3 regions of the Microbispora sp. NPDC088329 genome follow, and region 1 is predicted to be linked to each of the others. Evidence: predicted binding sites of a transcription regulator. Region 1 holds the regulator's gene; each other region holds the start of a gene.

What was found. The regulator HrcA, encoded in region 1, represses chaperone genes, less so after heat shock. The targets are predictions, from matches to a motif close to TTGGCACTCTCNNNNNGAGAGTGCCAA.
Region 2: the regulator HrcA is predicted to act here: its motif matches at 1,979-2,005, upstream of groL (chaperonin GroEL).
Region 3: the regulator HrcA is predicted to act here: its motif matches at 1,488-1,514, upstream of groES (co-chaperone GroES).

What each region holds. Positions count from the first base shown of each region.
Region 1 is NZ_JBFBIP010000024.1:41,632-46,292, forward strand. It holds gene AB0O28_RS32890 (16S rRNA (uracil(1498)-N(3))-methyltransferase) at 1-609, opposite strand, end outside; gene dnaJ (molecular chaperone DnaJ) at 619-1,755, opposite strand; gene hrcA (heat-inducible transcriptional repressor HrcA) at 1,756-2,769, opposite strand; gene AB0O28_RS32905 (hypothetical protein) at 2,982-3,644, shown strand; gene AB0O28_RS32910 (DUF3097 domain-containing protein) at 3,663-4,466, shown strand; gene AB0O28_RS32915 (DUF4870 domain-containing protein) at 4,550-4,661, shown strand, end outside.
Region 2 is NZ_JBFBIP010000013.1:25,150-29,810, forward strand. It holds gene thrC (threonine synthase) at 1-704, shown strand, start outside; gene AB0O28_RS23390 (MoaD/ThiS family protein) at 750-1,025, shown strand; gene AB0O28_RS23395 (cold-shock protein) at 1,281-1,481, shown strand; gene groL (chaperonin GroEL) at 2,148-3,770, shown strand; gene AB0O28_RS23405 (GNAT family N-acetyltransferase) at 3,848-4,276, opposite strand; gene AB0O28_RS23410 (AAA family ATPase) at 4,273-4,661, opposite strand, start outside.
Region 3 is NZ_JBFBIP010000005.1:57,858-62,518, forward strand. It holds gene AB0O28_RS12435 (MarR family transcriptional regulator) at 1-453, opposite strand, end outside; gene AB0O28_RS12440 (NAD-dependent epimerase/dehydratase family protein) at 591-1,433, shown strand; gene groES (co-chaperone GroES) at 1,601-1,915, shown strand; gene groL (chaperonin GroEL) at 1,982-3,607, shown strand; gene AB0O28_RS12455 (sigma-70 family RNA polymerase sigma factor) at 3,929-4,555, shown strand; gene AB0O28_RS12460 (anti-sigma-D factor RsdA) at 4,552-4,661, shown strand, end outside.

The sequences.
Region 1 (4,661 bases):
CTCGGTGACGCCGCCCTCCGGGCCCACGATCATCACGATGTCGCCCGGCTCCTGCGGCAGGGCCAGGCGGCTCAGCGGCTCGGCGGCCTCCTCGTGCAGCACGACCGCGAGCGCCGCGGCGGAGACGAGCGAGCCGACCGCCGCCGTCGTCGCCTGCTCGGTCACCTCGGGCAGATGGAAACGCCGGGCCTGCTTGGCCGCCTCGCGGGCGGTGCCGCGCCAGCGGGCGAGGGCCTTGGCTGCCCGGTCGCCCTTCCACTGTGTGACGCAGCGGGCGGCGGCCCAGGGAACGATCACGTCCACCCCGGCCTCGGTCATCATCTCGACCGCGAGTTCGCCCCGGTCGCCCTTGGGCAGGCCCTGCACGACCACCAGCCTCGGCCGGGGCGGCGGAACCTCGAACCGGCGCAGCACCTCGACGGTCAGCGAGTCCTTGCCGGCCGTCGAGACGGTGCATTCGGCCACCCGCCCGGCGCCGTCGGTCACGTCGATCCGCTCCCCGGGCCGCAGGCGGCGCACGGCCGCGGCGTGCCGCCCCTCCGGCCCGTCGAGGACGAACGTGTCCGCCGGCCGCCCGGCCGCGTCCGACAGGAACACGGGAACAGTCATCCGATCAGCTCAGCGGCCGTTGAAGGCGTCTCGCAGGCGGGAGAAGAAGCCCTGCTGGCCCGGGGAGAACTTGCCGGGCGGCCGCTCCTCCCCGCGCAGCTTCGCCAGCTCGCGCAGCAGTTCCTCCTGCTGGGGGTCGAGCTTGGCCGGTGTCTCGACGTTCACGTGGATCAGCAGGTCGCCCCTGCCGGTCTCGTTCAGCCGCTGGACGCCCTTGCCGTACATGGGGATGACCTGACCGGCCTGGGTGCCGGGCCGCACGTCGATCTGCTCGTCGCCGTCGAGGGTCTCGACCGTCAGCGACGTGCCGAGCGCGGCGGCGGTCATCGGAATGTGGACGGTGCAGTGCAGGTCGTCGCCGCGCCGCTCGAAAATCTTGTGCGGCCGCTCGACGATCTCCAGGAACAGGTCTCCGGGGGGGCCGCCGCCGGGGCCGACCTCGCCCTCGCCGGCGAGCTGGATGTGCGTGCCGTCCTCGACCCCGGCCGGGATCCTCACCTTGATCGTGCGCCGGGTCCTGACCCGCCCCTCGCCCGAGCACTCCATGCAGGGGTGCCGGATGACGCTGCCGTACCCGCCGCACTGGGGGCAGGGACGGGAGGTCATGACCTGTCCGAGGAACGAACGGGTCACCTGCGAGACCTCACCGCGCCCGTGGCACATGTCGCAGGTGTCGGGGTGGGTGCCGGACGCCGCCCCCGAGCCCTGGCAGACGTCACAGAGCACGGCCGTGTCGACCGTGATCTCGCGGGTCGTGCCGAAGGCCGACTCCGACAGGTCGAGTTCGACCCGGATGGTGGCGTTGCGGCCCCGGCGGGCACGCGAGCGGGGCCCGCGCGTCGCGCCCGCCGAGCCGAAGAAGGCGTCCATGATGTCGCTGAACGGGAAGCCCGCGCCGAAGCCGGCGGCCCCGGCCCCGGCCCCCGCGCCGCCGAACGGGTCGGCACCCATGTCGTACATGCGGCGCTTGCCCGCGTCGGACAGCACCTCGTACGCCTGGTTGATCTCCTTGAACCGCTCTTGGGTCTCCGGGTCGGGATTGACGTCCGGATGCAGCTCACGGGCAAGACGGCGATACGCCTTCTTGATTTCTTCCTGGCTGGCGTCGCGCCGTACGCCAAGGGTCGCGTAGTAGTCGTTGGACACTTATGACCCCGCCAGGATCTGGCCGACGTACCGCGCCACCGCGCGTACCGCACCCATCGTCACCGGATAGTCCATTCGTGTCGGGCCCAGCACTCCGAGCCGGGCCAATTCTTGGTCGCCCGAACCGTACCCGGCGGCCACGATGGAGGTGCCACGCAGCCCGCTGTAGGGGTTCTCGGATCCGATTCGGACGGTGATGTCGGACAGCCCGCCGGTTTCGCCCAGCAGGCGGATGAGGACGACCTGCTCTTCCAGCGCCTCCAGCACGCCACGCAGGCCGGCGCTGAAGTCGGCCACCGCCAGATTGGCCGTTCCGGCGAAGGCGATCTTCTCCTCGTGCCGCTCCACGAGCGTCTCAAGCAGCACGGAAAGGATCGTGGCCGCCGCCGGCCTGTCCTCGGGCGGCAGCCGCTCGGGGATGTCGGCCACGGTATCCGGCACCTGCGACAGCCCGCACCCGTCCAGGCACGAGTTGAGCACGGCGCGCAGGTTGGCGATGCGGTCGTCGCCGACGGCCTCGGGCAGGTCGACCACCCGCTGCTCGATGCGCCCCGTGTTCGTGATCAGCACCAGCATGACCCGGCGCTCCGCGAGCGGGACGATCTCCACATGGCGTACCGACGACCTGGTGAGCGAGGGGTACTGGACCACCGCGACCTGACGGGTCAGCTGCGCGAGCAGCCGCACCGTGCGCATGACGATCTCGTCGAGGTCCACCGCCCCGGCGAGGAAGGTCTCGATGGCCCTGCGCTCCGCGCTCGACAACGGCTTGATCTGCGACAGCCGGTCGACGAACAGGCGGTATCCCTTGTCGGTCGGCACCCTGCCGGCACTGGTGTGCGGCTGGGTGATGTATCCCTGCTCCTCCAGCGCCGCCATGTCGTTGCGGATCGTCGCCGGGGAGACGCCAAGATTGTGCCTGTCCGCCAGGGCCTTGGACCCCACCGGCTCGTTGGTGGACACGTAGTCCTCGACGATGGCGCGCAGAACGGCGAGCTTGCGGTCGTCGAGCAATGTGTCACCTCCCTGTGCCTGGAAACACCGACTCTGGCACTCTGTGTTCCCGAGTGCCAAGTGTACGGCTACCACCCCACGTGGTGCGATAACGCAGTGGGTGCCAAGACAGCGCAGGGCACCGGGACAGCGCAGGGCACCGGGACAGCGCAGGGCACCGGGACAAGCGGGCTGCAAATCGACGGCAAGTGGCATGGTCGATTCTTCACTTCATGTACGAGAATCAGAACCCCGCTCCGGCCGACGTCACCATGCGGGTCCCCCGCCCCGCGCCCGCCGCGCCGCCCGGCGCGACCCTGCGGATGCCGCACCCCGTTCCCCCGCCGTACGGCGGCTCCCGGCCCATCCGGCCCCGCCTGCTGTGGGTCTTTCTCTCCTGGGCGCTCTTCCTCGTCCTGCTGGTGGCGGGGGTGGGCGGTTTCGCCGGCGGCCTGTTCTCCACGATCGGCGACATCGCGCCCACCACGACCTTCTCCGGCGGGGAGGCGGTGAGCGTCGCGCTCGACCCCGCGGACAAGCCCGCCATCTACGCGGCGGTCGACCAGCCCACCGACGTCAGCTGCCGGCTCGGCGACGGCGCCGACCCGCGGCTACGGCTGACCCGGCCGGCCGCCTCGCAGACGGTCGCGCTGAACGGCACCACCTGGGAGCTTTTGTTCGAGGCCGACGTCCCGCAGGCGGGCACTTACCAGGTCGCCTGCGACGGCGACGGGGTGAGGTTCGGCGTCGGCAAGCAGCTCACCGGCGACATCGGCAAACTGGTGGGCGGTGCGCTCGCGCTGCTGGCGCTGCCCGTCGTCGGATTCCTGGCCGCGGTGATCGTGACGATCGTCGTGCTGGTGCGCCGTTCCGGAGCCCGCCGCCGCATGGCGTGATTTGCTAGCGTTCCCCGCATGTACGGGCGGGACGTGCTTTCCGGAGACTGGCGGCGGCCACGGCGGGGGCGGATCCCCGAGGTCCCGGCCGAGCCCGACCTCGTGGTCGAGGACGCCGAGGGCCGCTTCTGCGGCGCCGTGGTGGCCTGCGACAAGGAGGCCGTGACGCTGGAGGACCGGTTCGGCCGGCGGCGGGTGTTCCCGCTGACCCCCGCCGGGTTCCTCCTCGACGGCGAACCGGTCACGCTGGTGCGCCCCCAAGCCGGCCCGAAGGGGCCGCTGCGGAGCGCCTCGGGATCGATCGCGGTCGAGGGCCTGCGCGCGCAGGTCGCCAGGGAGAGCCGCATCTACGTCGAGGGCGTGCACGACGCCTCGCTGGTCGAGAAGATCTGGGGGCACGACCTGCGGGTGGAGGGGGTCGTCGTCGAGTTCCTGGAGGGCGTCGACGACCTCCCCGCGATCGTCGAGGAGTTCGCCCCCGGGCCGGGCAGGCGGCTCGGCGTGCTCGTGGACCACCTGGTGCCCGGTTCCAAGGAGAGCCGCATCGCCGCCCGGGTCTCCGGTGACGAGGTGCTCGTGGTCGGCCATCCGTTCGTGGACATCTGGCAGGCCGTGAAGCCCCGGGTGCTCGACATCCCGGCCTGGCCGGACGTGCCGCGCGGCGTGCCCTGGAAGGAAGGCGTGATCGCGGCGCTCGGCTGGCGGATGGACCCCCAGGAGGCGTGGCGGCACATCCTCGGCCGGGTGACGACCTACGCCGACCTGGAGCCCGAGCTGCTCGGCCGGGTGGAGGAGCTCATCGACTTCGTGACGGCCTCGTGAAGGCCCCCGCCCTGCCGTTCTGACCTCGCACGACGGGCCGGACACCGTCCGGCCTCGAATCGACCCGAGCATGAGAGGCGATCATGAGCGAGCGGAGCGAGATCCCCGGTCAGCCGTACGCCTCCCGGCCCGGCCCGAGGCAGGGCAGCGACGACGCGAGGGTTGCGTCGCGGGCACACCTGTTCGGGCTGGCCA
Region 2 (4,661 bases), on a different contig from region 1:
TCGAAGGCACCTACGACGAGGTGAACCGCTTCTGCTCCGAGCTCATCGGTGACGAGCTGGGCGAGAAGTGGGGCTTCGTCAACGTCAACCTCCGGCCTTACTACGCCGAGGGCTCCAAGACGCTGGCGTACGAGATCGCCGAACAGCTCGGCTGGCGGCTGCCCGACCAGATCGTCATCCCGGTGGCCTCGGGCTCACAGCTCACCAAGATCGACAAGGGCTTCCGTGAGCTGATCAAGCTGGGGCTGGTCGAGGAGCGGCCCTACCGCATCTTCGGCGCCCAGGCCGAGGGCTGCTCGCCGGTCTCCCGGGCCTTCAAGGCCGGGCAGGACGTGGTGCAGCCGGTGCGGCCCGACACCATCGCCAAGTCCCTGGCGATCGGCAACCCGGCGGACGGGCCGTACGTGCTCGACATCGCCCGGCGGACCGGTGGCGCGGTGGAGGACGTGAACGACCAGGAGGTGGTGGAGGCGATCCGCCTGCTGGCCAGGACCGAGGGCGTCTTCGCCGAGACGGCGGGCGGCGTCACGGTCGGCGTGCTGCGCAAGCTGGTGCGCGAGGGCCGCCTCGACCCCGACGCCGAGACCGTGGTGCTGAACACCGGCGACGGGCTCAAGACGCTCGACGCGGTGGCCGAGCACGCCCGTCCCACGGCCGTCATCCGCCCCTCTCTCGACGCGTTCCGTGCGGCATTCGCCAACTGAAAGCGTTTCACAAGGCCCATCGGCAGCAACGAAAGCGAGCGAACAATGAGCGTTTCCGTACGGATTCCGACGATTCTCCGGACGTACACCAACGGAGCCGCGGAGGTGAGCGGAGAGGGGGGAACGCTCCGCGAGGTCCTGCAGAAGCTGGACGCGGACTACCCCGGCATCGGCGGGCGCATCCTGGACGAGACGGGCAAGATTCGGCGTTTTGTCAACGTCTACGTTGGGGAAGAGGACGTCCGATTTGTTGACGGCCTCGACACCGCCACCCCGGACGGGGTGCAGATTTCGGTCATCCCCGCCGTCGCCGGAGGCTGAGCCGCCGCACCGGGGCTGAGCACCTGAAGTGCACTTCTACCGTGAAGAAGTCATACGGTGCTATGACAAAAGGTGCAGCTCTCAACTATTCACCGGTAAAGTGAATATTCTTCGGTACCGCTTTGAGCGAACGCCAAGTAGTAGTTTGCGGATTGACTCTGTTGTCCTACGCCTTGACGCGGGTATGGTCGAGGACGATCGACGAAACCGGGGGCTTCTTGGGTGTGGTCCCCAGCCCAGCAAGAGGAGTCGGAAGTGGCGCAGGGCACCGTCAAATGGTTTAACGCGGACAAGGGCTATGGCTTCATCGCGGTAGACGGTGGGAAGGATGTGTTCGTCCATTACTCGGCAATCATGATGGACGGCTACAAGGCCCTCGAGCAGGGTCAGCGGGTTGAGTTCGACATCACGCAGGGTCAGAAGGGCCCACAGGCGGAGGCCGTTCGGGCCGTCTGATCCCGTCAACGACCATCGAAAGGCCCGGCTCGCGGCCCCCGCGAGCCGGGCCTTCCGCTGTATTTCCCGCTTCGCTCGCCGGGTCGCTCACACCCGCCGTCTTCCCTCGTCGCTGCTTGGTCGCTTCGCTCCCGCGCAGCTCCTCAGTCCAGACGCCGGCGCGCCCCGACGGCTCGCTCGGTGTTCCCCGCTTCGCTCGTCGGGGCGCTCACTCCCAGCGTCTTCCCTCGTCACGTGCTCGCTCGTTCCTCGCTGCGCGCGTTCCTCAGTCCAGACGCCGGCGCGCCCCGACGGCTCGCTCGGTGTTCCCCGCTTCGCTCGTCGGGGCGCTCACTTCCGGCGGAGGCGCGCCGGGGACGCGGCCCTCGTCGCTGCTTGGTCGCTTCGCTCCCGCGCAGCTCCTCAGTCCAGACCGGCGGCGCGCCCCGACGGCTCGCTCGGTGCGGCCTGCTGGGCTGTTCTGGACATACCGTCCAAGCTGGTCAGAGTGGCTTCCGCTTGCACTCTCAGGGGGAGAGTGCTAAATACTTGTTTGGCACTCTGAGGTCGAGAGTGACAACAACCGGGATCGGGGCGATGGGGCCCGCGCAGGGATAGCGGGTCCAAGCCGTCGCGGGCGTCGGCTCGGTCCGTTGAAGACACCCTGCTACTGGGAGGTCTAGCCTAATGGCTGCCAAGATGATCGCGTTTGACGAGGACGCCCGGCGCGGTCTCGAGCGCGGTATGAACCAGCTCGCCGACGCCGTGAAGGTGACCCTCGGCCCCAAGGGCCGCAACGTCGTGCTGGAGAAGAAGTGGGGCGCCCCCACGATCACCAACGACGGTGTCTCGATCGCCAAGGAGATCGAGCTCGAGGACCCGTGGGAGAAGATCGGCGCCGAGCTCGTCAAGGAAGTCGCCAAGAAGACCGACGACGTCGCCGGTGACGGCACCACGACGGCTACCGTGCTCGCCCAGGCGCTGGTACGCGAGGGTCTGCGCAACGTGGCCGCCGGCGCCAACCCGATGGCGCTGAAGAAGGGCATCGAGGCCGCGGTCGAGCGCGTCAGCGAGGAGCTGTCGAAGCTCGCCAAGGACGTGGAGACCAAGGAGCAGATCGCCTCCACCGCCTCCATCTCCGCCGCCGACACCGAGATCGGCGCCCTCATCGCCGAGGCGATGGACAAGGTGGGCAAGGAAGGCGTCATCACCGTCGAGGAGAGCAACACCTTCGGCCTGGAGCTCGAGCTCACCGAGGGCATGCGCTTCGACAAGGGCTACGTGTCCGGCTACTTCGTGACCGACCCGGAGCGCATGGAGGCGGTCTTCGAGGACCCCTACATCCTGATCGTCAACTCCAAGGTCTCGGCGAACAAGGACCTGCTGCCGCTGCTCGACAAGGTCGTGCAGTCCGGAAAGCCGCTGGTCATCATCGCCGAGGACGTCGAGGGTGAGGCCCTGGCCACCCTGGTCGTCAACAAGATCCGCGGCCTGTTCAAGTCCGTGGCCGTCAAGGCTCCGGGCTTCGGCGACCGCCGTAAGGCCATGCTGGGCGACATCGCCACCCTCACCGGTGGCCAGGTCATCTCCGAGGAGGTCGGCCTCAAGCTCGAGAACGCCACTCTCGACCTGCTCGGCCGCGCCCGCAAGGTCGTCATCACCAAGGACGAGACCACGATCGTCGACGGCGCCGGTGACGCCGAGCAGATCGCCGGCCGGGTCAACGAGATCCGCGCCGAGATCGAGCGCACCGACTCCGACTACGACCGCGAGAAGCTCCAGGAGCGCCTCGCCAAGCTGGCCGGCGGCGTCGCCGTCATCAAGGCCGGCGCGGCCACCGAGGTCGAGCTCAAGGAGCGCAAGCACCGCATCGAGGACGCCGTCCGCAACGCCAAGGCCGCGGTCGAGGAGGGCATCGTCCCCGGCGGTGGCGTGGCCCTGCTGCAGGCCGGCGCCAACGCGTTCGACAAGCTCGAGGTCAACGGCGACGAGGCCACCGGTGCCGCCATCGTCCGCAAGGCCCTCGAGGAGCCGCTGAAGCAGATCGCCGTCAACGCCGGCCTCGAGGGCGGCGTCGTGGTGGAGAAGGTCCGCAACCTCCCGGCTGGTGAGGGCCTCAACGCCGCGACCGGCGAGTACGTCAACATGTTCGAGTCCGGCATCATCGACCCGGCCAAGGTCACCCGCTCGGCGCTGCAGAACGCGGCGTCCATCGCGGCGCTGTTCCTGACCACCGAGGCCGTCATCGCCGAGAAGCCCGAGAAGGAGAAGGCCCCCGCCATGCCCGGCGGCGGCGACATGGACTTCTGATCCATCTGCCTGCTTCGTCTCAGCGGAAGGGCGGTTCCCCCTCGGGGGAGCCGCCCTTTCCCGTTTTCGCCCCAGGCTCAGGTGAGGCGCCTGACCCAGCGGGCGCAGTCGGTCTGCATCGCGTATCCCGCCGCCGTCCAGGCGTGGTGCGCCAGGGCGTTGTCGTGCAGGACCATCGCGTCCGCGCGGAACGCGCCGAACGCCCGGAACCGCTCCTCCGCGGCTTCGATCAACCGTGAACCGATGCCCATGCGCCGGTGGGCGGGGTCCACGGCGAGCCGGTAGAGGTGGGCCCGCCAGCCGTCCCATCCGGCGATGAGCGTGCCGACCATGCGGCCGTCGATCTCGGCGATCAGCAGCGCCTCGGGATCGCGCTCGATCAGAGCCACGACCTTGCCGGCGTCGTCGTGCCTGTCGGTGTTCTCGGCGGCCTCACGCCAGAACCGCAGGACGGTCTCGACGTCCTCGGAGACGCCGTTGCGGATTCGTACGTCCGGTGCGTTCATCGCAGCTCCTCGGGCAGCTCGCGGCTGTGCAGGATGGCCAGGGAGGTCACGGCCCGGGTGAGAACCACGTAGAGGCGGGCGAGGCCGCGCTCCTCGGCCTCCGCGATCGCGGCCGGCTCGGCGACGATCACGTGGTCGTACTCGAGACCCTTGGCGAGCGTCGCCGGTATCAGCAGCACCCGGTCGTCGCCCGTCGAGTCCGGGCCGAGCACCGTGTGCGGCACCGCCGCGGCCTCCAGGGCCGCCGACAGCGCGGGGAGGGCGAAGTCCGCCGCGATGACCCCGATGGAGCCCTCCTGCGCGAGGGCCTGCCGCACGGCCTCGGGGAGGGCGGCGGCGACGTCGGCCTCGCGGCGTACGGACAGGGAGCCGGCGCCGGGGCGCA
Region 3 (4,661 bases), on a different contig from region 1:
GGTGAGGGTGATCAGGACCATGCGGCGGTTGGAGGGCGAGACCTCCCGGTGCACCAGCCTCTTGGCGACGAGGCGGTCCACCCGGTTGGTGAGCGCAGCCGAGCTGACCATCGCGGCCGTGGCGAGTTCGCTCATGCAGAGCCGATGATCGGGATTGGACCGGAAGAGAGTCGCGAGCACGTCGAACTCCCACGGTTCCAGGTCGTGTCCGGAGAAATACTCCTTGATGCCCTTTTCCAGCAGCCGGGACGCACGGGAGATCCGCCCCGCCACCCCCATCGCCGAGCAGTCCACGTCCGGACGCGCCCGGGCCCACTGGCCGAGTATCTGGTCGACGGCGTCGTCGCCGGCGGTGCCCGTGCGCGTGGTGCCCGTGCCGGTGGGGTTCGTACCGGTGATGTCCGAGCCGGCGGCGTCCCCGCCGGCGGTGTCGTTCGCGAGGGTGTCGTTCATAGCGCGTGCGGCCTGGGTTCTCCGCCGCTCCTCCTCCACCCGCCATCGTAACCGACACTTCGACGTTGAAGTTTTGGCCGGGCATACGTTACCGTCTACGTCGAACAGTAAAACATCAAAGTGTTCGAGGTGGAAAAATGAAGGTGCTGGTGCTCGGCGCGACGGGGTACATCGGCTCGGTGCTGGCGGAGCGCCTCACCGAACGCGGCCACGAGGTCGTCGCGCTCGTCCGTCCGAAGGCCCGCGAGACCGCGGTACCCGGAGAGGTGCGCCACGGCGACATCCACGAACCCGGGACGCTCCGCGCGGCGGTGACGCCGGACATCGACGTCGTCGTGCACGCCGCCAACCCCGTCGGGGACGAGGCGGTGGACGTCGCGGCGATCGAGGCGCTGGCCGGCGGCGGAGCGCGGCTCGTCTACACCAGTGGCGTCTGGGTGCTCGGCGCCACCACCGAGGCGGCGGACGAGGACGCCCCGCTGGACCCCATCCTCGCCTCCCGCTACCGGCCGCGCCTGGAGAGGCTCGTGCTGGACGCCGGCGGCGTCGTCGTCAGGCCCGGCATCGTGTACGGCCGGGGCGCGGGAATCCCCACGCTGCTCGCCTCCCCCGAGGGGGAGGACGGCCGGTACGTCCACGCGGGCGGCCCGGTGCCGACCTGGGCGACCGTGCACGTCGACGACCTGGCGGACCTGCTCGTGCTCGCGATCGAGAAGGCCGGTCCGGGGAGCCTCTTCCACGCCGTCGCCGAGGAGGCGGTGAGCGTCGCGGACGCGGCCGCGGCGGCGGGCCGCACGGGCAGGGCCGTGCCCTGGCCGATCGACGAGGCGAGCGAGGTGCTCGGCCGTCCGTTCGCCGAGGGTCTGGCCCTGAGTCAGGTGGTGAGCGGCGACCTCGCCAGGAAGGTGCTCGGCTGGGAGCCGAGCCGCCCCGGCATCGTCGACGACGTCCGCTCCGGGTCGTACGCCTCCCGCGTCTGACCTGCGATGCCGGTTCGTGTTGACTGTCACGCGCCACTTGCATACTGTTTCGTGTTGGCACTCTCCCATCGAGAGTGCCAATAGCGACGAGACAGGTCTGACACCCGCGACGGCAGGCCGCTGGTCGCCTCTTCAGCTCATTCATCGCAATCTGAAGGGGAGGTCCGATCGTGACGACCGCCACCAAGGTTCCCGTTAAGCCGCTTGGCGACCGCATCGTGGTCCAGCCGCTTGAGGCCGAGCAGACCACCGCCTCCGGCCTGGTCATCCCGGACACCGCCAAGGAGAAGCCGCAGGAGGGCCGCGTCCTCGCTGTGGGTCCGGGCAACTGGGACGAGGACGGCGAGAAGCGCATTCCGCTCGACGTCAAGGAGGGCGACGTCGTCCTCTACAGCAAGTACGGCGGCACCGAGGTCAAGTACGGCGGCGAGGAGTACCTGGTGCTCTCGGCCCGCGACGTGCTCGCCATCATCGAGAAGTAGGCCGCGTCGGCCAGTGGAGCCCCGGGACACGCGCCCGGGGCTCCGCGCGCTCACAAGGAGACCTGAATGCCGAAGATCCTGGAGTTCGAAGAGGACGCGCGGCGCGCTCTCGAGCGTGGTGTCAACGCTCTCGCCGACGCTGTCAAGGTGACCCTCGGCCCGCGCGGCCGCAACGTCGTCATCGACAAGAAGTTCGGTGCCCCGACGATCACGAACGACGGTGTGACCATCGCTCGCGAGGTCGAGCTGGACAAGCCGTACGAGAACCTGGGCGCCCAGCTCGCCAAGGAAGTGGCGACCAAGACCAACGACATCGCGGGTGACGGCACCACCACCGCGACCGTTCTGGCCCAGGCCATGGTCCGCGAGGGCCTGCGCAACGTCGCGGCCGGCGCGCAGCCGCTGGGACTCAAGCGCGGCATCGACAAGGCGGCCCAGGCCGTCAGCGAGCGGCTGCTCGGCAGCGCCCGCCACGTCGAGGACAAGAAGGAGATCGCCAACGTCGCGACGATCTCCGCGCAGGACGCGAAGATCGGCGGCCTGATCGCCGAGGCGTTCGACAAGGTGGGCAAGGACGGTGTCATCACCGTCGAGGAGTCCAACGCGATGGGCCTGGAGCTGGAGTTCACCGAGGGCCTCCAGTTCGACAAGGGCTACCTGTCGCACTACATGGTGACCGACTCCGAGCGCATGGAGGCGGTCCTCGAGGACCCCTACATCCTCATCACGCAGGGCAAGATCGCTTCCATCGCGGACTTCCTGCCGCTGCTGGAGAAGATCGCCCAGAGCAAGCGCCAGCTGCTGGTCATCGCCGAGGACGTCGAGGGCGAGGCCCTGGCCGTCCTGGTGACCAACAAGATCCGCGGCACGTTCACCTCCGTCGCCGTCAAGGCGCCCGGCTTCGGTGACCGCCGCAAGGCCATGCTGCAGGACATCGCGATCCTCACCGGCGGCCAGGTCGTCAGCGAGGAGATCGGCCTCAAGCTGGAGCATGTCGGCCTCGAGGTGCTCGGCACGGCCCGCCGCGTCGTGGTCAACAAGGACACCACCACCATCGTGGACGGCGCCGGCGACGCCCAGGCGATCGAGGACCGCGTCCGCGAGATCAAGGTGGCGATCGAGCAGTCCGACTCCGACTGGGACCGCGAGAAGCTCCAGGAGCGTCTCGCGAAGCTGTCCGGCGGTGTGTGCGTGCTGCGCGTCGGCGCCGCGACCGAGGTGGAGCTGAAGGAGAAGAAGCACCGCCTCGAGGACGCGATCTCCGCGACCCGCGCCGCGATCGAGGAGGGCATCGTCTCCGGCGGTGGCTCCGCGCTCGTGCACGTGTCCAAGGAGCTCGACGACCTGGGCCTGACCGGCGACGAGGCCACCGGCGTCTCGATCGTCCGCAAGGCGCTGGTCGAGCCCGCCCGCTGGATCGCCGAGAACGCGGGCATGGAGGGCTACGTCGTCACCACCAAGATCGCCGCCATGAACGCGGGTGAGGGCCTCAACGCCGCCACCGGTGAGTACGGCGACCTGGTGGCCCAGGGCGTCATCGACCCCGTCAAGGTGACCCGCTCGGCCGTGCAGAACGCCGCGTCCATCGCCGGCATGCTGCTCACCACCGAGGCCCTCGTCGTGGACAAGCCCGAGGAGGAGGCTCCGGCCGCCAACGGCGGTCACGGCCACGGACACGGTCACGGCCACTGATCGAGACCGGGTGGCGGCCGCCGGCCGCTCGTCCCGCAGTACCCCGCGCCCCGCGCCCGCCCGCAAGGGTGGACCGCGGGGCGCTCCGCTTTCCGGGAGAGGGCGCCGGCACGCGAAGCGGAGCCGCGGGCAAAGGGCATCTGATTGGCATACTTCTTTTTCCCTGTCAAGCCATCAGGCGTATATCTCTCGTTTTTGGGCATTCTGGTTGGAATGTTCCAACGGGCGAGTGATCTGATGATTACGGAGCGTTATCTGCGCATCAATGTGACCAATCCGTAGCCGTCAACCATGACGACATGAACGATCGCGGCGGGCATCATGCCTAACGTGACCGAGGGATGCGTCGCCGACGCCGCAACTGGGGTAAGGCTTGCGACGAGATCGGATGAGTCCGACCTCAGGGAACTGACCAGCCTTGCCGTACAGGGAGACCGCACCGCGATCGAATCACTGCTGGGACATCTGCGCCCGATGGTGGTCCGGTACTGCAGGGCCCGACTGGGCAGGGTGTCCGGTCAATACCACATCGCCGACGACGTGGCCCAGGAGGTGTGCATCGCCGTGCTGTCGGCGCTACCGCGCTACCGCGACATGGGCCGCCCGTTCGCCTCGTTCGTCTTCGGCATCGCCTCGCACAAGGTGGCCGACGCCCTGCGGAGTTCGGTCCGCTCGGCGGTGCCGACGCAGGACCTGCCGGACGGGCCTGACGAGGGCCCGGGACCGGAGGAGACGGTGGTCCGCTACATCGAGGCGCAGCACGCCCGGGACCTGCTCTCCCGGCTCCCCGACACGCAGCGCGAGCTCCTCATTCTGCGGGTGATCTCGGGTCTGTCCGCCGAGGAGACGGGTAATGTACTCGGCATGTCACCGGGGGCTGTCCGGGTCGCGCAGCATCGCGCGCTCGCCAGGCTCCGGCAGTTGGCCGAGTTGGAGTCGATTGCGTGACCACGAAACGTCGTCGTACGGCCCGCCACCTGCGGTCGTACGGCGATGCCGATGTGGAGGGCGACGTAATGCGGACGGACGCCGTCCTCGACGCGCTCGCCCGCCG